One region of the Oceanobacillus caeni genome, then DNA from elsewhere that is predicted to be linked to it. Evidence: riboswitches for the same ligand, from Rfam matches in the RefSeq annotation. Region 1 holds a riboswitch; each other region holds the start of a gene.

Region 1 (7,946 bases):
GTAGAGCAATGGTTATCGGAAAGAAACAAACGAGCGAAATAACAATTAGCTTCGGTAGCATGCCAAATCCAAACCAAATAACAAGTAATGGTGCTAGGACAATAACAGGAATGTTTTGTGAAATAATGATAAATGGATAAAATAAGTCCTTTAGTAGAGGCATTAAATGGAGACATATGGCAACAAAAACGCCAACCCCACTACCAATTAAAAACCCAAGAACAATCAATTGAATAGTAGATGGAAGGTGTTCCGTGTAAATTGACCAGCTAGTCCATGCTTCTTGGAAAATTTGAATTGGTCCAGGAAGTAGCCATGATGGCATGTCAAAAATTCTAGTTCCAACTTCCCACAAGATGAAGAAAAGGATGATAGCCAGAACCGGCCTCCATCCTTTTTTTGCCATGGTACTCATTAACGATACTTCTCCGTTAATTGATCCATGGATGCACCGTCTGGTTTATAAAAAATCTTAATTTGAGAAATGGCACTAGCACAACCTTTCTCAACCATTTTCTCATTCATTTTTTCCACAATTTGTAGTAATTCAGAAAGGTTTCCTTCCATGGTTGTTTCAAGTGGATTAACCTGGTATTTCACACCTGATTCATCAATCACTTTAATTGCTTCATCTACTAATGGATATGTGTCTACTCCGTTTTCTGCTTTAGGAATCATTTGAATACTTAATAATGCGTTTGCCAATTAAAATCTCTCCTTTATCATTTAAGGTAAAAAGTCATTTGTAAATGCCTTTTCACTATCCAGTTCAACTTCTAATAGATCATTTTCATACATCCAATTTGCATAGTTTTCCCATATTTCTAGCTTTTGAATTCCCCATTTTTCTGCATCATCTTGATATTTAGGAGACAGCCACTCTTGACTTGCTTTAACTAGTTCAGGGTCAAGGTCTGGTACTGCTTCAATAAGTACGTCTGCAGCTTCGCTTGGGTTTTCTATTGCGAACTCATAACCTTTGGAAACAGCACGTAAGAAGCTTTTAATAGTTTCCGGATCATCTTGTATCATATTTTCATTGGTTGCTAATACCGGAGTATAATAGTCTAATTTCTTACTATAATCCGTTAAATAATTCATATGAAGCGGTTGGTCACGGAGCTCTGCTTTAATACCATCCCAACCATAGTAAATCCAAGCAAAATCAATTCCTTGCTCAAGTGCTGTGAAAAAGTCTGTATTTCCGATATTAACGATTTCAACCTTCTCTACATCGGCATTATCCTCCTGCATAATCGAATCTAGTACAGCCTTTTCCACTGGTGCACCCCATCCACCATAAGATTTACCCTCAAAGTCTTTTGCAGTTGTAATATTATTTTCCTTTAGGGAAGCAAAACCAGACGTATTATGCTGAATAATAGCAGCAATCGAAACAATAGGTACATTTTGTATTCGTGCTTCCGTAATTCCTTCTTGGTAGCTAACACCAAAATCAGCATTTCCAGTAGCGACTAATTGCTCAGCACCTGCTTCTCCAGGCTGAATAATGTCAACATCTAAACCTTCTTCTTCAAAATACCCTTTATCCCTAGCCACATAGAGACCAGTATGATTGGTGTTTGGGGTCCAATCCAGAACAAGGGTTATTTTTTTTAGTTGCTTTGCATCTTCACCTGTTTGATCTGTACTTTCTTCATCTGTGTTGTTACCGCATGCAGCTAGTACAATTAGCAACAGGCAAAAAACAGATAATTTCCTCATAATAAATAGTCCTCCCTGTTTTTAACTAAAAGAATAAAACTCGAGTAGGGAATAACACGAATTAGTAGCCAACAAAAAGCACCCTAGACAAATTGCCTAGGGTGCATACTTTAGTTATGTACGTATCAGGTATGTTCCCTACGCTGGTCTTAGCCAGATCAGGTTCTAAGGGTTAGTATCTAACGGATACAATCTCAACCAGCAACACTGGTACCCCCACAGTCATCTTAAGTTGTAATTTACACAATTAAGTATTGCATAGTTTTTCTAATATAGCAAGAAATTTGTAAAAGTTTGACGATTCTTTTAAAGTTGCACAACTTGATATTGTTTATGAATATGATTTTACGTTTAAAAAATTTTTCCTTCCTATTAAATTACCTGTTCTAATTACCCCACCTAAATGGGCAGTAAGACTCCCACCTTAAACTTCTGGGGATACAAATAGGTGGGAGAACAACTGCCCGTAAAGGTTCGATAAGTGCCGACTAACCATCAGTGGGGGATGAAGGAAAGCCTCCGCTGATGGAAGTCTTCTTTATCTAGCTGAAATTTAGCAAAATTCCTATTTCCTTTTTACCTGAAATGCATTATAATTTATGAATTGTTATGAAGAAATAGGGGAGGGGAAGGATATGCAAACGGTAAGTTATAACCGAAAAACGATTGTCGCATTGTTGCTTGCTGGGGCATTTATTTCCATTTTAAATCAAACGTTGATGATTACTGCAATTCCCCCAATTATGGAGGAAATGGGAATTACGGCAAACACTGGTCAGTGGCTAACCACGGTGTTTATGCTTGTCAATGGTATTATGATTCCCATTAGTGCATTTTTATTAGAACGGTTTACGACAAGACAATTGTTTATAACGGCAATGAGTATTTTCGCTATAGGCACATTAATTTCTGGGATTGCGCCTAATTTCTCTTTCTTATTAGTAGGGCGAGTCATCCAGTCTGCTGGAGCAGGGGTTATGCTGCCACTAATGCAGACAGTATTTCTTTTAATCTTCCCAGTTCATAAACGTGGATCAGCTATGGGATTAATTGGTCTTGTTATATCATTTGCACCAGCACTTGGTCCTGCCATATCAGGATGGGTAACAGAGCATTATTCTTGGAGGGTATTATTCTTTATCATCCTACCAATTGCAATTGTAGATATTATCATCGCCTTTTTCGCATTGAAAAATGTAACGGAATTAAAGAAACCAAAATTAGATATTCCATCTGTTATTTTATCCTCTTTTGGTTTTGGTGGATTACTTTATGGATTTACTTCAGCTGGGAATAACGGTTGGGGAGCAAGTTTAACCATCATTTCACTCACTGTTGGAGTAGTGTCACTCTTTATGTTTATTTTAAGACAGTTAAGACTGCAGCATCCAATGTTAGAGTTCAGGGTTTTTACGTATTCTCTATTCCCACTAGCCGTTGTTATTGGAATCATTTCGTTTATGGGGCTAATCGGGACAGAAACACTTATCCCACTTTATATGCAAAACATGCGTGAATTCACTGCTTTTGAAGCGGGGATTGCGTTATTACCAGGTGCGTTGATTTCAGGGTTTATGTCTCCTATTACAGGTAGAATCTTTGATAGATATGGTGCGCGTAAGCTAGCGATGACTGGACTACTAATTGTCGCTGTCTCTTCCATTCCATTTACTAGATTAGATACGGAAACATCCTTGGCTTTCATGACAATCATGTACAGTATTAGAATGTTTGGACTATCTATGGTCATGATGCCAATTTCAACAGCGGCATTGAACCAATTACCAAAACGACTAATTCCACACGGGGCGGCAATGGATAATACAATGAGGCAGGTCGGCGCTTCTGTTGGAACAGCTATTCTTGTTACAGTTATGACAACAACAGGAGAAACGGCAGCTAGAGCAGATATTCCTAATCCAGCTATCTATGGAGTGAATGTCGCATTTATCGTGATAACTGTTCTTGCTTTTGTTGGACTATTGACCTCGTTTTTCGTGAGGGATAGTAAAACATCTCAAGAAGAAGTGGAGAAAAGAGATTTAGAGAGATTAAGAGAAAAACAACACGATAATCAGAAAATTTATCAAAAAGCTTAGATGATGGTAGCCCAATATTCATAATATTCATTATGAATATTGGGTTATTTATTTGGCAGCTAGGGGAAATCTTTCTCGTCCGGGGATTGCCGTAAAAATCTGCATAAGTGCAACTAAGGTGACTATTCTAATATTCTAAAGTATAATTCTATTCATTAATATCTTTATTGGACGGTGAATGTAGGATGAAACAAATAACAGTTGAGGACTTAGTTCATAAGTTTCAATTGAAAGTGCTTGCAGGAGAGAACCGATTACAAAATGTGATTACACAATCACGTGTGCATCGACCAGGATTAGAGTTTGTTGGACATTTCGATTTTTTTCCAACAGAAAGAGTTCAGATTTTGGGTAGAAAAGAAGTTACCTATTTACATAAATTAAGTGAAGAAGAACGAAAGATACGAATTGGAAATATCGTTCATTACCATCCACCATGTTTTATCGTAACTAGTGGTGAGGAAGGTTTAACTTATTTAACGCATCATTGTATAGAAGAGGGAATTCCATTATTAGTAACAAAACAACCGGAGATCACATCGGACTTTATCCCAAAATTAGATGCTTACTTAATAAAGCAATTAGCGGAGGAAATAGCCATACACGGAGTTTGTATGAATGTATCAGGAATAGGTGTTTTAATTCGAGGTAATTCTGGAGTAGGAAAAAGCGAAACAGCCCATACATTAATTCGTCGTGGTCATCGTTTAGTAGCGGATGATATCATCGTATTAAAAAAGCTTAGTCCACAAACAATCCTAGGTACCCATGATGAAAAAACCAAGGAGTTTCTAGCATTACGTAGTATTGGGTTAATGAATGTAGTGCGAATGTATGGACGCAGGGCTTTTCAAGATGAGACACGTATTACTCTTGATATTCATCTGACAAAATGGGAGAAAGATGCCTTGTATAATGAGTTGGAACAGGAAATTAGTTACACAGACTATATGGGCGTGAAAATTCCTTCTATGGAAATTCAGCTTCAACCCGGACGTGATGTGGCTGGATTAATTGAAGCAGCTGCGAATAATTGGTATTTAAAACAGCAAGGCTACAATGCAGCGGAAGAGTTTTATAGTAGAATTGAGGCGGATTTAGAGAAATCAGGGACGCAGGGTTCATCGTCTCAATAAATAGGTTAAAGGAAAGAAAATAAGATAAACTAAATTATTGTAAAGCTGACAGATTTGGAATTTCCAATCTGTCAGCTTTTTTAATTATAAAAACTCTCTTTCCATATACTAAATAAACTATTGTCAACATGAGACTTGTCAAAAATGCTTTTGGATGTCGTTGAATACGAAAATGAAGCAGAGTTACAATAATATATATGTTTCGATAAGAAAGGAGAGCTAGTAATGGCTGAAAATAAAGGAATGCGTGCCAAGATTCAGCGTTTTGGAAGCTATTTGAGTGGTATGATTATGCCGAATATTGGTGCGTTTATTGCATGGGGGATTATCACTGCCCTCTTTATAGAAGATGGTTGGTGGCCAAATGCAACGATTGCTACTTTAGTTACCCCAATGATCACATATTTGCTACCATTATTAATTGGTTTTACTGGTGGTCGAATGATTTACGATCTTCGTGGTGGTGTAGTTGGTGCCACGGCAACCATGGGTGTCATTGTCGGTGCAGATATACCGATGTTCTTAGGTGCCATGGTCATGGGGCCTTTAGCAGGATATTTAATGAAAAAAATTGATGAAGCATTTCAAGGGAAAGTCAGACAAGGGTTTGAAATGCTTTACAATAATTTCTCTGCAGGTATATTAGCAGCTATCCTAGCAATTGCTGCAGTACTTGGTATTGGGCCACTAGTTGAAGGCCTAAACCATGCTTTAGCTAGTGGTGTTGAAGTAATTATCGGTGCTGGTTTATTGCCACTTGCCAATATTATTATTGAACCAGCAAAAATTCTTTTCTTAAATAATGCGATTAACCATGGGATTTTAAGTCCTATTGGGGTTGAACAGGCTGCGGATGCAGGAAAATCTATTCTGTTCCTATTAGAATCTAACCCAGGACCTGGTTTAGGTATTTTGCTTGCATTTGCAATCTTTGGAAAAGGTGCATCCAAAAGTTCCGCACCTGGTGCAGCAATCATTCAATTTTTAGGTGGGATTCATGAAATTTATTTCCCTTATGTAATGATGAAGCCAATGTTATTTCTTGCGGTAATTGCAGGTGGCGTTAGTGGTGTATTCACGTTCCAATTATTTGATGCAGGACTTGTTGCAGCAGCTTCACCAGGAAGTATTTTTGCGTTACTTGCCATGGCTGAAAGAAATAGTTATTTAGGTATTATCCTAGGTGTTCTTGTCGCAGCGGCAGTTACCTTTATCGTTGCAGCATTTATTCTAAAATCAAGTAAACAAGAGGAAGAAGATTTAAGTGCAGCAACAGACAAGATGGAAGCGATGAAAGGGAAGAAGAGTACGGTTGCTAATGTCTTAAGCCAAGACCAAGTAGAGGAAAATCGACCACAAGAAGAAGTGAAAAAAGAAAAACAAGCGGAAGAAGTCAACAAAATTATCTTTGCGTGTGATGCTGGAATGGGATCTAGCGCGATGGGGGCTTCCCTACTAAAAAATAAATTTAAAAAGAACGATATTAACATCGACGTAACAAATAAAGCAATTAACGAAATTCCGAATGATGCGGATATTGTTATCACTCAGAAGGAATTAACTGACCGTGCAAAAGCGAAAATTCCGGATGCAGAACATATTTCAGTTGATAATTTCTTAAACAGTCCGAAATACGATGAGTTAATCGAACGGCTTAAAAAATAAGTGTAATCAAAAGGGGTGAGTGGTTTGTATATATCTGGTCGAGAACGGAAAATACTTTTACATTTGCTAACTACCATAGAGGAAGTAACGGTAAAGGATTTAGCCGAAATTCTTGAAGTCAGTGAAAGAACCATTCACCGTGATTTAAAAAAGATTGAGCACACTTTAGCTAACTATCATTTGAAACTCATCAAGAAAATGGGGCTGGGTTTACGTATTGAAGGAAAAAGTAAAGATAAAGAGCAGCTTCAATCTATCATTACAGGTGAAGCTACTACAGATTTTACACCAGAAGAACGAAGAGCAATCATACTTACGATGCTTCTTGAAAAGAGAGAACCAATTAAGTTATTCACCCTAGCACATGAATTGGGGGTAACAAGCGCTACCGTCAGTAGTGATCTGAAACATCTAGAAGATGAGCTTCAATCCTTTGATCTCATCGTTGTCCGAAAAAAAGGGTTAGGGATTACGATTGCAGGAAATGAAGCAAAAAAACGGTCTGCGCTTAGTTACTTAGTTTCACTAAACATTCCCCCAATTGGACTTGCAAATCAGTTAAGAAACCATATCCAACAAAACTCAAAACGCCGAAACCATATAACGGATCGATTAATGGATTTTGTAAATCCTAAACACCTAGTAATAATTGAAAAGCGAGTGGAACAAGCTAGTAAAGACCTTCCTTATGAACTTGCTGATAGCGGATATATTGGATTAGTGGTTCATCTTACTTTAGCGATACAAAGGATACAAAATGGAGATGTCATTCATTTCGATGATGATTATTTGCGAGAAATAGAGGGAACAGAAGAATATAGGATTGCAAAGAAAATCATTCAAAAATTGGAGTCCGATCTTTCCCTTAACATCCCAAATGATGAAATAGGATATATTACCATGCATTTACTTGGTGCAAAATTACGGACGGACCGGAATAATCTGATGGAAGATACTAGTTTGGATATAGCCTTAAAAGCAAATGAACTGATTCAAAGTGTCAGTAAACTGTTAAACAAAGATCTTACGGATAATAATAAACTATTACATGATTTAACCGTTCATTTAAAACCGGCAGTTTTTCGCTTAAGGCAGGGAATGACCATTAAAAATCCGATGCTAAAGGAAATTAAAAGGGATTACTTGGATTTTTTCCAAATGGTTCAAAAGGGTGTTGAAGAAACGTTTCCAGATATAAATTTTCCGGAAGATGAGATAGGGTACCTTGTGCTTCATTTTGCTGCAACGTTACTTCAAATAGAAGGAAAATCTAACTTGAAAGCACTTGTCATTTGTTCAAGTGGAATTGGTACATCTAAAA
Region 2 (7,946 bases), on a different contig from region 1:
TTTGTAGCATCATCATGACTTCGTATTTCATCGTCCTCAAGAATTCTTCGTACGACACTTGGGTCACAATATGGAACAAGATGGAAATGTACCTCCCCATGCTCATCATTCAAAACAACTGGAGTAAAGTCGTTTGTATAGTTACCAATGATATGAAATCCTTTTTCCTTCATGATACTACTGCCGAAATTCAATCTACCTGGACTATCATGATTACCCGCAACAGCAAGGACAGGGGTATTAAGCTTTATTACAATCGTTTCAAGAACTTCATCCAATAAATGGACAGCTTCAGTTGGAGGTACAGCACGATCATATAAGTCACCTGCAATGATAACCACATCGGGCTTTTCCTCTTCTACCGCTTCAACGAATTGCTTTAATACAAAACGCTGATCATCCGTCATATACACCCCTTGAACTAATTTTCCAAGATGCCAATCTGCCGTATGAAAAAACTTCATTATTATCCATGCTCCCTTCTATTCTCATTTAACATATATTTCATTCATTTTTTTAGTTTTATATTTTCATTAATATAGAAGACTTCTATCAGTAGGGTTTTTCCTTCATCCCCTACTGATGGTTAGTCACACTTATCGGATCTTTTCAGGCAGTTGATCTGCCACCTACTCCTTCCCCAGAAGCTTGAGGTGGGATAAACTATAAATCCTTCGTTCTATTATACCATTTTTCAAATTGAAATTAGATTAGTATAGCCTGGTTTTAAAAATGCTAGGATGAGTTTAGCTATTTTGGAATTCCCGTTTAATCCTGTATGATATGGGTATACGTTTAAATACAATTGGAGGTTATCATCGTGACTCAGACATTACAATTTGAAGCGGCTTGGGACAAAACGATAGCAAATAAAGACAGAGAAAAAATAAAGCAGGAATTTATAAGGGTAAAAGAGAATCTTTCAAAGGAAGAAAAAATACAATTTACCACTTTGGGACATGCAATCAATCATAAAGGGGAATTACTAGTAACGGTTCTCGTTCATAATACCTCCAATTCGGATTTCACTTTTCACCATGACACGATTCAGTATCATGCAAATGGTGAATTAATTGCCGGGCATATCTTCACCATTCCTAGATTAGTTATTGAAAAAGAAACAAGTATACCTTGGACATTTATTTTTCCTAAACAACAAATATTAAAAAAAGAAATTCCTTCAAATGGGGTAATACTAATAAATAAGACTTCCATCAGTGGAGGATTTCCTTCATCCACCACTGATAGATAGTATACGGACAATTGATCTCCCACCTACCTTCTTTGTTTCCCCAGAAGCTTGAGGTGGGATAAAATAATGAACGTTTTTTTCGACTCATATTATAAATGTCTTTTAATAACAATAAGAATATATTATATCGCTTTTGAACGGGGTTGATTGAAATGAATAAGGAATCGGAAAATCAAATAAAAGATGAATTAGCTGAAAGGCAGAGATTGGAAGACGTCATTCAGGTTATTAAAAAGAAAAAAATAGCACTGAAGGAGAAAGCCTCGGGTCTAAGAGAGAGTATTATCGATCTTAGAAAGGATTTTTGGGATGATGTTACGGTAAACCTAGACGAACCAGACGATATAATTGAAACACAAGCTAGTTTAAAACAGCAAGCTGAATTTTTAGCTGAACGTGAACGGTCACATGGAAATATAGATCATGAGAGAAAAACATTAGATTCGTTACAAGACTCACCTTATTTTGGCAGAATTGACTTTAAGGAAAACCAGACAAAGGAAGAGGAAAAAATCTACATTGGTAAGGCTTCTCTGATGGATGAAAAGGATGAGAATTTTCTCGTATATGATTGGCGTGCACCTATATCAAGCATGTATTATGACTACGCTCCAGGACCTGCTCAATATGAATCGACGGAAGATACCATAAATGGTGAAATAACATTAAAAAGGCAATATATTATTAGGCAAGGTCAGATGAAAGGTATGTTTGACACCGGCCTCACAATCGGAGATACCCTACTTCAGCATGCTCTTGGTAATAATGCTAACACAAAAATGCAAAGCATCGTTGCAACGATCCAAAAGGAACAAAATAAAATTATTCGTAACGAACGGAGTAATCTTTTAATTGTGCAAGGAGTGGCTGGAAGTGGAAAAACGTCAGCCGCATTACAGCGCGTAGCCTATTTAATGTATCGTTTTCGTGAAGAGTTAAATGCAAATGACCTTCTCCTTCTTTCACCAAATCCACTATTCTCAAGTTATATCATCAATGTACTTCCGGAATTAGGAGAGACAAATATTGGCCAATCTACCTTCTTACAATTTTTAAGAAAAAGGATTGAAAAAAACATTGAAATTGAATCTCCTTTTGAACAAATCGAGTACACCCTTACAGAACGACATAAGGATAAAAACGATATACGAGTTATAAATATGGACTATAAATCAAGCTTATATTTTAAACAGATGATTGATTCCTATATTTCTTATTTAAACCATACTGGAATTCTTTTTAAAAACATTAAATTTAGAAACGAAATTATCCTATCAAAAGAGGAAATTACTCGATATTTTTATGCACTTGATTCTAGCATTTCTATTCCAAATAAATTGGAACTTGTTTCTAAATGGCTTTTAAAGGAAATTCGTCATATCCAACAAAAGGAAGTTTCTGAAGACTGGGTTTTGGAAGAAATGCAATTATTAGACAAAGAAGATTACCAGAAGGCATTCACTTATAGTCAGGATATGTATGGTGATGAAGATGACCCGCTTCAAGAAGAAATGTTTTTGCGTAAAGAAGTGATTCAGCGGGCATTTGCCCCAATTAAAAAACAAATTAAACGATTGAAGTTTGTCCATGTGCTTGCCACGTACAGGAACCTTTTTGAAAAATGGGAACCAAATCTAAAACCAAAGAATTGGGAAACAATCGCTACATTTACTGTAAAACATTTAAACAAGCGCTATTTAACGTGGGAAGATGCTACACCATATGTATATTTCAAAGGAAAAATTCTTGGACACGATGCAGACCGTTCTATACGTCATTTATTTATTGACGAGGCACAGGATTATTCTGCTTTCCAATTTGCATTTATAAGACATATTTTCCCTTATACGAGAATGACACTTCTAGGCGATGTTAACCAGGGAATATACGCTCATACGACAAGTGAAAATCCTCTTATCCCGGATGCGGTGGAAAGTAACCATGAACGAATTACCTTAACAAAAAGTTATCGATCAACAAAAGAAATTGTAGAATTCTCAAAACACTTTGCTCCCGGTCATTCCATTATTGAACCTTTTGAACGGGAAGGAAAAAAACCTACCCTGCTTCAAACTGAAAATAACTTAGTTCAAACATTGTTATTGGAAATTGAAAAACTACGTAGATATGGTCATGAAACCATCGCACTAATTTGTAAAACAATGGAGGAAACAAATCAGATTTATGAATTACTACGGAAAGAAATTGATTTATATCCAATTAATGAAGAAACTTTTTCTTTTGAAAAAGGCATTTTGGTACTTCCTGTCTATTTAGCAAAAGGGATTGAATTTGATGCAGTTATTATTCCAGATGCATCAAGTAATCAATACAATCGGGAATCTGAGCGAGCGTTATTCTATACAGCATGCACTAGGGCCATGCATGATTTAACAATGGTCTCACCAGGGGAACCTTGCTTGTTTATTAAAGAAGCGGATAACGATACGTTTAAGGTGGGATAGTCTCCCACCTTTTTATTTACCAACAGATGAGCCCTTTACAAAAATCATAAAGTATGTTTTATTCATAATAGAAGAAAAATTGCATATCCGAAAGTTAGCACTAGGGGAGCTACGGTGTGTGGCTGAGAAGAGAAATCTGACCCTTATTACCCGATCTAGATAATACTAGCGTGGGGAAGTGCGGTTCACTGTATGATTCAATGAAACTTAAATACATACATGTAAACTGCATTCCCATACGGAGTGCAGTTTTTTTATTATTATTTTAGGAGGAGATTTTATGAGCAACTATTGTGGGACAAGTAGAATTGCAGGATGTCAGTTTAGTCTACATCCGATGAGTGACCGGTTTGTAGATATTATTCTATCAACACTGGAAGAGGTCGATACATCAAAAGTATGGAAGAATACAGATGATGTGAGCACATGTATTCGGGGGAAAATGGTTCATGTTTTTGATGTAACAAAGGCCATTTTCCTTCATGCAGCAAAAACGGGAGAGCATGTTGCTATGAACGGAACCTTTTCTATTGGTTGCCCGGGGGATTCAGATGCCGATGTGTACATGGATGAAACAGATACCCCGTTGAACGAAGAAAAGGTGAAGTCCATCTCCCAAGTCGCTGGTTGTAAATTTTCTCTTTATCCGTTAGGAAGAGAAGATTATATGGATAAAATCTATGAACAAATCGATTTATCCAAACACCGTAACGTTAAAGTAATATCTACCCATTATGCTACAAGATTGGATGGAGATGTGCATAATCTCTTTCAAGCATTATATGAATCTTTTAAACTTATTCAGGATCAAGTTTCTCATGTTACGATGACATTTAGTCTTTCTGCGAATAGTCCAACGAATCAAGCATAAGGAGTTTGTAAAATGACAAATCAGTGGAAATTAAAAGAAATAGTTCTTATGTCCATATTAGGTGTCGTATTTGGGATTATATATTTAGCCTTTTTCTTAGTTGGTCAGGTTATCCAAAATATTCTTGCCCCATTTGGTCTAGCTCCATTTGGTTATGAGATTATTTTTGGAATATGGTTTATTGTTTCTATCGTGGCGGCTTACATATTGCGTAAACCAGGAGTTGCCTTTACCGCAGAAGTAATTGCAGGAATTACCGAAGTGTTACTAGGAACTACTGCAGGACCGGGACTTATTCTTTCTGCTGCGGTCCAAGGTGCAGGTGCAGAACTCGCATTTGCTTTGACAAAATGGAAAGATTATCGATTACGCGTGTTAATATTTTCCGGTATGTCCGCAGCGCTGATTAGTTTTGTATGGCACCTATTTTACGCTGGAAACATTACATTAACACCATGGTTACTTGTTGCTACATTAGTTGTGCGTGTAATCAGCGGAGCACTCCTTGCAGGGGTTCTAGGGAAATGGATAAGTGATCAACTTGCAAAAACAGATGTACTACGTGGATATGCATTAGGAAAGGAGCTGCAAAAACGACGTGAAACAGGAGCAGCGTAGACCTCTACTTCTTATCGAAAACTTTTCATTTGACTATGAAAGCTTAGACCAACCAATAATTAATAGAATCCAATTTTCGTTGAATAAAAATGAGACGACTATTCTTATGGGGTCTAGCGGTTCTGGGAAAAGCAGCCTCGCCCTTTGTTTAAATGGATTGTACCCTGATGCCGTTGAAGGTGTTTCTTCCGGTGAAATCTATTATCGTGGAAAAAACATACGTGATTTCAAAAAAGGAGAATTAAATCAGGAAATCGGGATTGTTTTTCAGGATCCTGAAAGCCAATTTTGTATGATTACAATAGAAGATGAACTCGCGTTCACGTTGGAAAACATTAAGACCCCTCCTTCCGAGATGGCTCGGCGCATCTCGGAGGTATTAAAATTAGTCGGAATGGATGGGTTACAGAATAGAAAAATTCATGAGTTATCAGGTGGACAAAAGCAGAAGATCGCCCTAGCATCTGTTCTTCTGCTTGAACCTAATATGTTAATTTTAGATGAGCCTACAGCAAATTTGGACCCTGTTTCTAGTCTTGAGTTTATTCAGTTAATTAAATGTGTTCAGGAAAAACATCAATTAGCCGTTCTTATTATTGAGCATCAAGCAGATGATTGGCTAGATATCGTAGACAGAGTCCTTGTGATGGGAAGAAGTGGCGAACTGATTGCGGATGGAAATGTGAATTCTATCTTTATGGAAAAGAAAACATTATTGGAGCAAGAAGGCGTATTTTTACCAAAACGATTTTCCAATACTGCTGATTCCTTTCGCAACTTCAACCATCGTATCCTCCCTTCAGAAGATGTGATTTTAACTGTAAAAGACATGAGTTTCTATCGAAAGAAACAAATCATTTTGAATGAAATAAATTTAAACATACGGAGCGGGGAATTCATCGCAATTATTGGAGAAAACGGAGCTGGTAAGTCTACACTACTACAATTAATGGCTGGATTATTAACCCCATTTAAAGGAAATATTTACTTTTTCGATAAACCAATGGAACATTGGGACCAAAAAGAACTTAGAAAACGAATGGGATACGTTTTTCAAAATCCAGAACATCAATTTATTACGGACACCGTGTTGGAGGAGTTAACATTTGGCTTGAAATTAAATGGATATTCGGAGAAAAAAATAAATTCTACAGCAACCAAACTTATGAGGGAATTTCACCTAGAAAAACATCGATTTAGTAATCCTTTCTCCTTAAGCGGTGGACAAAAACGACGTTTAAGTGTTGCAACAATGGTGGATGAGACACCAGATATTTTATTTTTTGATGAGCCAACGTTTGGTCAAGATGCTCGAACAACAAGGGAATTCATGAACATGATTGAACGACTAAGAGAAAGTGGGACAACCATTGTCTTTGTTACCCATGATATGGACATTGTGGATATAACAAATCGCGCAATTGTATTACACAAACAGAACATTGTCTATAATGGCGAACCTGAAAAGCTCTGGCAACAGGAAAAGATTTTGAAAAAAGCAAGATTACGCTTGCCTTATCGAATCCGAAACAATCATGAAGAAGGTGCTGTTTAATGATCTCGTCTATTAATCCATCTATAAAGGCAATAGCGGTATTAATACCAGGCATTTTACTTAGTTTTACTTTTGATGTATTTACACCACTTTCCTATTTTATATTTATTCTATTCGTAACCTTTACTATGGGGGATATCTCGGTTATAAAATGGCTCAAATTCTTCAGTCCGTTCTTTCTCGTTGCATTAAGCTTTGCTTGGATGACGATTCTTTATACAAATCAAACCTTTTCCTATGGAGAAGTTATGTTTACATTATGGAGGTTTGAAATAACTACTGGCAGTATACTTACAGGGACTAGTCTCGCACTTCGGTCTCTTTGCTTTGTGGCATTGTCTCTATTATTCGCTTTAACAACGGATTCCACTAAATTTATGCTTAGCCTTATGCAACAATGTAAAGTACCACCTAAAATCACATATGGTATTTTAGCTGGATATCGGTTTTTACCTTTATTTCAACAGGAATTACAGATATTAAGACAGGCACATCGCATCCGTGGTGTAGGAAGAACAAAAGGGTTAAAAGGAAAAATAAATCAATTCCGTAGATATGCAATTCCGCTACTAGCTAATGGGATTCGCAAGGCGGAACGAGTAGCTATTGCTATGGAATCAAAGGGGTTTACTGGAGATACAGATCGTACCCACTATCATCAGATGACCATCGAAAAAAAAGACTGGATCTTTTTTTCCTTTATTGTCGGGGGATTTATTATAATAGTTGTATTTTCGTATAATTTGGGGTATCTAAATATATTCGGAAAAAGGGTTTAGGAAATGGCTGGGACATTACTAAATGGGGTACAGCCAACATTTCGGAAATTTTGTACGCTAAGCAAATTTCGACATGATAAAATTCGATTTTCCTTACTTTAAGGGGTCCAACAGTAAAATGTTCATATCGGTTTTGTTGGTATCCCTAGTTAGCCTAAGATAGGCTAGAATATGTAACAAAAAAAGGAAGCGCTTTGCTTCCTTTTTTAGATTTTTAATCCCGTTAATTATCATCTTGTTTTCTTAACAATTTTTCACAGAGTTCCACACAAATACCTTGTGAGCTAAACCTTTTCAACAGTTCGCTTAAATTGACTGACAAACCATTATCTTGTAATATTTCTTCAAACTGTTGGTAGGTTAAATCAGGCATGATTTTTGCTTTCTTTTCCGGAAAAGTCGCTTG
Region 3 (7,946 bases), on a different contig from region 1:
ATTGGCGCTGGTGGAAGCCGCAATAAGATATGGTGTCAAATGATTGCGGATATTATAGGATGTGACATTGTACCACTTGCAAATCGTGATGCTTCATCACTAGGTGCAGCTATTATTGCCGGAGTTGGAGTGGGGTTGTTTTCATCTATTGAAGAAGCGGTTCAGAGTATAGTAAAAGGAAAAGAATTACTAACATATGATGAGGATAAAAATAAAACCTATCAGACACTATTTGAATCGTACCAAGCAATTTATCAATCGGTTAATCGTTATTTTCATCAAATACATTAAAGCTTTTACGATGAGGGACTTTTTTAATGATGGGTACTAAACATATATTATGGGGGCGAGAATGATGATTAAAAAGTATTTTGATAGCGTAAGAGACATTTTATCAAAGGTAGAGGAATGCGAATCAGAAAAGTTAAATGAAGCGGCGGCTAAGGTAGCAGAAGGTATTGAAAAAGGGGGGATAGTTCAACTTTTTGGATGTGGGCATTCTCACATTTTAACTGAAGAGGTATTTTATCGTGCAGGTGGATTAGTCCCAATAAAGCCAATTTTAGTTGAGCCACTGATGCTTCATGAAGGTGCTGTTCGTTCCTCTCAGCTTGAGCGACAAAGTCACCTCGCGGAAACCTTTTTAAAAGAACAAATTATAGAGCCAAATGATGTCGTTTTTGTCATATCAACATCGGGCCGAAATCCTGTTCCAATTGATGTGGCTCAATATGCAAAGGAAAAGGGAGCGTTTGTCATTGGTATAACATCTATTGAATATTCTCAAAGCCAACCTTCACGTCATCATAGTGGAAAGCATTTATTTAATTCAGTTGATCTAGTACTTGATAACTTTTCTGTAAAAGGTGATGCGGCGTTAACATATGAAAAAGTAAAAGTGCCGTTTTCTCCAACATCAACAGTTATGGGCGCTATAATTTTAAATAGCATTTTTGCACAAGCGATTCGTTTGATGGCTGATCAGGGATTTGAGCCTCCAGTCTTTTTAAGCGGCAATATAGAGGGTTCTGACGGATATAATGAGGAATTAGTCAAAAAGTATGAAGAACGAATCCCATTGCTTACTTTAAATGTAGATGAGTTAAGTATATAAAAATTATATAAGTTTTGGGTGGATCATTATGGTAAACGTTCGTGTGAAAATGGGACCGAATATTTATGGTTAGAAGGGTGCTATTAAAATGGGGATATTAAAGTTGATGAGAAAAAGAGGGGCATACTTTGGATGCAAGTAGCATTTCTGATGCTCCATTAGAGCTGAAACTTCAATATAGCATGCTACCATGGTTGGTTGATATGCATATCTTTGGTGCGTGTGATTCAGATACAATGGATGAGGCTGGGACAAAACTCCAGTAATTAAAAATTAAGGCGTTGGAGCTTACACTAAAAAGTGTAGACCCCACGCCTTTTTTTGTCGTTATTTTAATAACCAAAAAGGACACCTTTTGATAAAATTAAAGTGACCAAACAATAATTTTGGAGGTGTCCTTATGTTTAAACATTATACCATGAACCAAGTAGTTTTGCCGCTAGATTTAGAAATGTATGTGTCAAGTTTTTCGCGGTGTGACATAAACAGGTGATTTATCTATTATTTTTAGTTACACACAAACGACCGTACAGGTAGATTTCAAACAAACGTTTGATCCATTTCTTGATATCAATTTTTACAAAATTGGACAGAAATGTGGACCGGTTATTGCCTGGGGTGTGGTCCAAAGAAAGAACCACAGTACGAACCGAAGTGCGGACACATTATATAAACAAAAAGAAACAAAACGAAATAGAATCTAATACTAATGGGGATGGCTTGGCTGGAAATTTAATCAAGCTGTCCTTTTTTACGTTTTCGACAAAAATAGACAAAAACAATATAAAAAATATGAAAAAACTAGCTAACTTACAAAACCTCTTGCAGAAACGTCATTTCTGCAGAAAAACAGGGGAGAATCTTGTAGAAACATGTCGGAGTTTGTCAGAAATGCGAAGTTAGCAACCTTTACAGTTTTCATCGGTCTGATTATGCTAGATGCGGATATCACATTTTGCCACACTGAAAAAAAGGAGGTTTTGTACTTGAAGAAAAACGACGACTTGTTTGAAGATATTTTCAAACAAAATGAGAAACGTATTTATTATCACATGCACAAGCTTGGCATTCGAGATCCGTATGGGGATTTTTATTCGGAAGGGATGTATGCCATGTGGACAGCCTACCAGAAATATGAGCCCAATAAAGGCCCCCTCGCCACTTACTTCAACTACACCATTCGCAATCGCCTCATCGATCTTATCCGGAAGAAAACCAATGATGAAGATAACGAACAAAACTATGTGGAAAAGGAAATTTTAACTGCCTATGACGGAAATAAATATGGCGACTCGAAAATGCCAATCCTGGACACAAGTGGAATGGATATGGAAGATGGCGATTCCTGGGAGCGCGTATTTTCTCTGCTTACCGAGAAACAGCGGAAATGGGTGTATTTTTATATCATTCGGGATATGTCACTGAAGGAAATTGCAGAACAGGAACATGTATCTGTGGAAGCTGTGAAAGACTGGGGGAAGCAAGCGAGGAAGAAATTGCGAGCTTATTTTAAAGACAGTGATGGGATTTAAATTTGGTAGACGTGCTATTCGTTTAGCATAAAAAGCCTTCCCTGGGACTTGGATTCACTGAAAAGTCTGGGGGAAGGTGAATTTTACGTGAAAGTAAAATCTTGGAGATGGAAGGAAAGGGAGAGAAGGATGAATTACATAAGGGAAATGAATGCTTTTTATGATTCGCTGGAATATAACCCACTATCTAGTTCAGCAGTTGCTTTATGGCATGCGTTGATGCATATGAATAACAAGACGAGGTGGAAGAGCGAATTTCGTGTAGCTGGAATGGTTTTAAGGATCAAATCTGGTTTGAATGAATCTAGTTTTAAGAGAGCGAGAACGGAGCTAAAGGAAAAAGGATACATTGCTTATGAACCTAAAAGGGGCAATCAAGCACCAGTTTATCGAATGATTAGTTTGATAGAGAATCGTGAAGACGCGCAACAGGTGGATTCGGTTGGGTATGAAGTAGATGAGAATTCAACTGAGACGGAACTACCTAGGGAAAGGGAAGCACGGAAAGGGATGGCAGAAGAAACGGTAACGAAACAGGAGGCTGGGGAAGGAGAAGTATTTCGTTTCTATCAAGAAAACTTTGGAGTCATGAGCCCATTCGTCATCGAGTCCATGAGTGATTGGGTGGACGATGTAGGAGAAGCATTAGTGATGGAAGCGATGAAACGGGCATTGGAGCAAAATAGGACAAGTTGGGGTTATGTGAAAAGTATCTTGCAGGCATGGAAAAAGAAAGGGATTCGAAGTGTGGATGCAGTACGAGCAGAAGATGTGGAATTTCGAAAAAGGAAACAACGGCGGCGGTATCACTATTTTACCAGTGGGAATCGTGAAGAGGTGATTCCGGATTGGTTTAAGGAACAGAGGGAAAAGCGTGAGAATAAAAGGATGGAAGTTGATCCGGAAGAAGCGGAAGTGACGAGGTTGAAGATTAGGAGGTTGAAGGAGGAGTTGGGGTATGTGTAGAGCGTAAGGGGGGGCGCGTCCAATGTGTTAGACCTTATCGAGAGCGGGAATCCGTTACTCGTGCGTATTTCCAAAGTCGCCTTCATAGGGGAGACGACAACTGGACGATTACCCAACCGCCAAATATGCTTCAAAAATCTCAAGTTTGCCGATGCTAGCAATTTTTCCGCAATCTTTATAAAAGGACGACGAATGAGCCTAGTCTAACAGGGAGAGGATCAGTAAGGAAAACTACATCTTGGCCCCCTGCTAAGATGAGCTAAATGGATCGGTGAATCTCTGCCACTGGTGCCCCCTTATTTTGCTTTACTAATATTCAATAATTCAGGAATTGTTACAAACTCTATTCCTTCTTGCTGTATACGTGGAATAATGTCATGTAAAGAATGGACAGTGCCTGATAAATCCATTGTCCAATCACCACCGTCATGCATCAGTACAATGGATCCGGGTTCCGTATTTGCTAAGACAATATCAGAAATAACAGTCGTACCCAATTGTCTCCAATCCAAAGAATCGACGTTCCAGAGAATGACAGAATACCCCATCTGCCTCATTAATTCGACAATCTCTCGGTTTAACGCACCATAAGGGGCACGAAATAATCGTGGACGGTATTCTATAATCTGTGCAAGTACTTCCTCTGTTGAAGTCACTTCCCAATGAACTCTTTCTAAACTTCCTTCTGTCAGATTAGGATGCCAATACGTATGATTACCAATGACGTGCCCTTCTGCATGCATTCTTCTCACGATATCGGAATGTTCAACTGCTCTAGCCCCCATCAGGAAAAAGGTAGCTTTGATTTTGTATTTATTAAGGACATTCAGCACTTGGGGGGTAAAGCGTATATCTGGACCATCATCAAAAGTTAAAGCTACTTTATTTTCGTTAAGGGATCCTCTTAAAACAACGGTGTTGGGATATTCCCTCTGTAAAATCGAATTCGCCACTAAATGAGGCTTTCTGCTTGTCATTTCCGCTCCTCCTACTGGTTGACTTTGCCCCATTTGCCTATCCCATTTACTCCGATACCATGAATTAAAATGATTCGTGTGCATATGAACCTCCATGTTTAAAAACTTGCCCATTTATCTTTACTATATGGTAAGTGTGTTTAAGGGGTTACGAAGGGGTAGAGGTGCTAATGTGTTGGATACCATCATGGAGTCCTTAATCAATATGTTAGCCCCCAATGCTTTAAGGCACTATGTTGTATATGACAATGTGATAAGGTGCACAAAGAGGAATTATGCGTGAGACTAGTGCGTATTTCTTCGGAAAAAAATATTAGAAAACAAGGAAACCACCCGACGCCGTAGGAAGCAAAAGGGTAGTCTCAGAGAAATAAACAACTTAGAAAAAATGTTTTATATTTATAAATTATAGAATAAATTGTCGATATTCCCCGGGAAATGAAATATTTCCTTGTAATCTTTCAGGGAATAATGGTGAATATGGGTGATTTTGTTCTTTTTCGCATTTTTTGATATAAATTTGTTTACGGGATCAAGTCTCCTACGTTTGATTCGTCTACCTCGACTACCGCTATAATAAAACCTTATAAAAAAAGGCCAACCAGTAATTTCTGGCTAACCTTTTAAAACAAACGTTTGATCATTCTTGAATAAGAGCTTTTAACAACTTACACGAGAATTTTAACGCTAACATCAAATATTCCATTTAAAATTAATTATCCTTTAAACCTAATTTCTCATTAATTTCTTGTATTGTTTCATGCATTTTAAAGAATAAAATTAATAATTCACAATAAACCCTTGTAAAGATAGGTCCTAATATGATAGTTAATATACCCATAAATATTTGGTAACCGCCACCGAAGTAAGAATCAAAACCAGCTATAATTTGAAGAAGTCCTAGAATGATAGAGAAGCCTACTCCAACCCAAAAAAGCACTTTAATGATTGTTGGTGTAATCATCTTATTAAAACTAATAAAATTTTTCATTTATTCACCTCCCTGTTTCGTAGTCCATCCATCATGAAATAAAATTCCTTTCATAAAAAACACTTCATTTTATTTCTATTTCGTTATAGGAAGTATTAGAACTGATGACTTTTTAAATTCTTTGATTTGCAAAGGGTAATTTTAGCATAAAAGTTTAAACTTAACAATGAAGCGCAGTTTGTTCCACTATGTATGCAACTAACTATAAATGAATGGGAAAAGGTACTGGAGTTATTTTTGAAGGGATGATAGAAATACTTAAACAGCCATATTCCCTTGACATAAATTTCTGAAGACTATAACATTGACTATAACTTAAATATATTCACTAGGGGTGTTATTTAACTGAGATGAGTATTTACTCAAACCCTTTGAACCTGAACTAGTTAAAACTAGCGTAGGAAAGTGTAAATTCTATTACATACTAAAAGGGTGATTATGCCTTTTTCTTAATATGTAGTTAATTCTTTTTACGCAACTTTTCTATGTGAAGGTTGCGTATTTTTTTATTTATCACTTTATTATTTAAGTTTCATCAAAATTAATAATATAGGAGTGGTTATGATGGGGAGAACAGTATTAGTAACAGGTGGTAGTAGAGGTTTAGGAGAGTCTATTGTAAAGACCTTAGCACAACAAGGATTTCAAGTGGTTATCAATTACTATAAAAGTCAGGATGCCGCTGAGAAGCTTGTTTCTGAGATTGGTGAAGAAAATGCTATTGCCATTCAGGCTGATGTAACCAATCGCACAGAAGTAGATACATTGATAAAAAAAGCAACGGAGTACTTTGGCCAAATAGATGTTGTTGTCAACAATGCATTAGTAGACTTTAAGTTTGATCCAAACAAACAGAAACCTTTCACAGAACTCACCTGGGTTGATTACCAAAAACAACTAAATGGTACGTTAAAAGCAGCATTTCATGTAGTTCAAAGCGTCATCCCTCAATTTATTGAACGACAAAATGGAAGTATTATAAGTATAGGTACTAATTTATATCAAAATCCTGTTGTACCTTACCATGAATATACAACAGCTAAAGCTGGATTAATAGGTTTTACACGTAATATCGCTTCTGAATTAGGACAATATGGTATAAAAGCGAATGTCGTTTCAGGGGGATTATTAAAAACGACTCATGCCAGTGCTGTTACAACACCGGAAGTATTTGATTTAATTGCTCAGTCGACGCCACTGAAGAAGGTGACCACACCTCAAGATGTAGCCAATATGGTCGCTTTTTTATCATCAGAAAATGCGCACGGTATTACAGGTCAAAATATCACAGTAGATGGCGGTTTGACAATGAACTAGTAGCTTAAATGACAATGGATAGTCTTTCAAAAACGGAGTATATAAGATAGTGAATAATAATTGTTTGGAGGTATGACAAATGCCAAAGATGAAAGAAAAACAACTACACTTAGGTGTCTTGCTGTATGGATGTGGGCACCATCAGGCTGCTTGGCAAATGCCTGACTCAAGCGTTGAACGTATTGGGGACATTTCATATTACCAATCCTTAGCACAGTTAGCGGAAAAAGGTTATTTTGACGCAGTATTCTTTGCTGATAATCAATCCTTTCCGGCTAAAGATTCTAGTGATATGCCAGCATTTTGGTTTGATCCAATAGTCAATTTAACAGCTATTTCTCAAGTGACAAAACATGTGGGATTAGTTTCAACCATTTCAAGTACTTTTTCTAATCCTTTCACAGCTTCACGACAATTATTAAGTTTAGACCATATTACAAAAGGACGTGTTGGTTGGAATCTCGTTACTTCTATGACTGATTTGGAGGCGTTAAATCATAGTATGGATGAACTGCCTCCTCATGACAAACGTTATGAGAAAGCAGATGAATTTGCTGCTTTAATGAATAAGTTATTCCTTTCATGGGACAGTAATGAGTTTGTACATAATCGAGCAGAAGGGAAATTGATCGATCCTTCAAACATTCAGCCATTTAATCACGCTGGTACTTATTTTAAGGTGTATGGCCCATCCACCACACCAAAAAGCCCCCAAGGCAAACCAGTATCAATGCAAGCGGGGGCATCTAAACAAGGTATTGCATTGGCGGCAAAATATGCCGATGCGGTTTATTCCGTATCGTGGAACTTGAAGCAGGCAAAAAGATTTCGTGAAAAATTAGATGAACAAGTTAGACAAAGTGGAGACAGTAATAGACATATTAAAGTATTTCCGGGCTTAGTAACCTATGTAGGTCGTACTCATGAAGAAGCCTTAGAAAAAAAAGCAGCATTAGATGAGCAATTACCTATTGAAACAGCTTTAAACCAGTTGAGTTTCTTTGTTCAACAAGACTGTTCGAATTGGGAAATGGATAAAGAAGTACCTC

What was found. A riboswitch is a leader RNA that binds a small molecule or an ion and turns the genes downstream of it on or off. The one in region 1 is predicted to bind thiamine pyrophosphate.
Region 2: another riboswitch for thiamine pyrophosphate. It lies ahead of ACFQ18_RS14380 (YkoF family thiamine/hydroxymethylpyrimidine-binding protein); the one in region 1 lies ahead of ACFQ18_RS12535 (ABC transporter substrate-binding protein).
Region 3: another riboswitch for thiamine pyrophosphate. It lies ahead of ACFQ18_RS03665 (3-oxoacyl-ACP reductase); the one in region 1 lies ahead of ACFQ18_RS12535 (ABC transporter substrate-binding protein).

Annotation. Positions count from the first base shown of each region.
Region 1 is NZ_JBHTKV010000017.1:51,721-59,666, reverse strand. Features, by position in the region: gene ACFQ18_RS12545 (ABC transporter permease) at 1-415, opposite strand, end outside; gene ACFQ18_RS12540 (thiamine-binding protein) at 415-705, opposite strand; gene ACFQ18_RS12535 (ABC transporter substrate-binding protein) at 727-1,725, opposite strand; TPP riboswitch at 1,844-1,953, opposite strand; gene ACFQ18_RS12530 (MDR family MFS transporter) at 2,361-3,824, shown strand; gene hprK (HPr(Ser) kinase/phosphatase) at 4,010-4,960, shown strand; gene ACFQ18_RS12520 (PTS mannitol transporter subunit IICB) at 5,186-6,625, shown strand; gene ACFQ18_RS12515 (BglG family transcription antiterminator) at 6,641-7,946, shown strand, end outside.
Region 2 is NZ_JBHTKV010000024.1:14,027-21,972, reverse strand. Features, by position in the region: gene ACFQ18_RS14395 (exonuclease SbcCD subunit D) at 1-464, opposite strand, end outside; gene ACFQ18_RS14390 (SLAP domain-containing protein) at 821-1,252, shown strand; gene helD (RNA polymerase recycling motor HelD) at 1,405-3,717, shown strand; TPP riboswitch at 3,810-3,911, shown strand; gene ACFQ18_RS14380 (YkoF family thiamine/hydroxymethylpyrimidine-binding protein) at 3,998-4,588, shown strand; gene ACFQ18_RS14375 (ECF transporter S component) at 4,601-5,206, shown strand; gene ACFQ18_RS14370 (energy-coupling factor transporter ATPase) at 5,187-6,761, shown strand; gene ACFQ18_RS14365 (energy-coupling factor transporter transmembrane component T family protein) at 6,761-7,540, shown strand; gene ACFQ18_RS14360 (hypothetical protein) at 7,764-7,946, opposite strand, start outside.
Region 3 is NZ_JBHTKV010000003.1:17,680-25,625, forward strand. Features, by position in the region: gene xylB (xylulokinase) at 1-291, shown strand, start outside; gene ACFQ18_RS03635 (SIS domain-containing protein) at 356-1,114, shown strand; gene ACFQ18_RS03640 (hypothetical protein) at 1,243-1,380, shown strand; gene ACFQ18_RS03645 (sigma-70 family RNA polymerase sigma factor) at 2,101-2,646, shown strand; gene ACFQ18_RS03650 (DnaD domain-containing protein) at 2,776-3,612, shown strand; gene ACFQ18_RS03655 (polysaccharide deacetylase family protein) at 3,909-4,673, opposite strand; gene ACFQ18_RS03660 (DUF4282 domain-containing protein) at 5,302-5,580, opposite strand; TPP riboswitch at 5,901-6,001, shown strand; gene ACFQ18_RS03665 (3-oxoacyl-ACP reductase) at 6,145-6,897, shown strand; gene ACFQ18_RS03670 (LLM class flavin-dependent oxidoreductase) at 6,977-7,946, shown strand, end outside.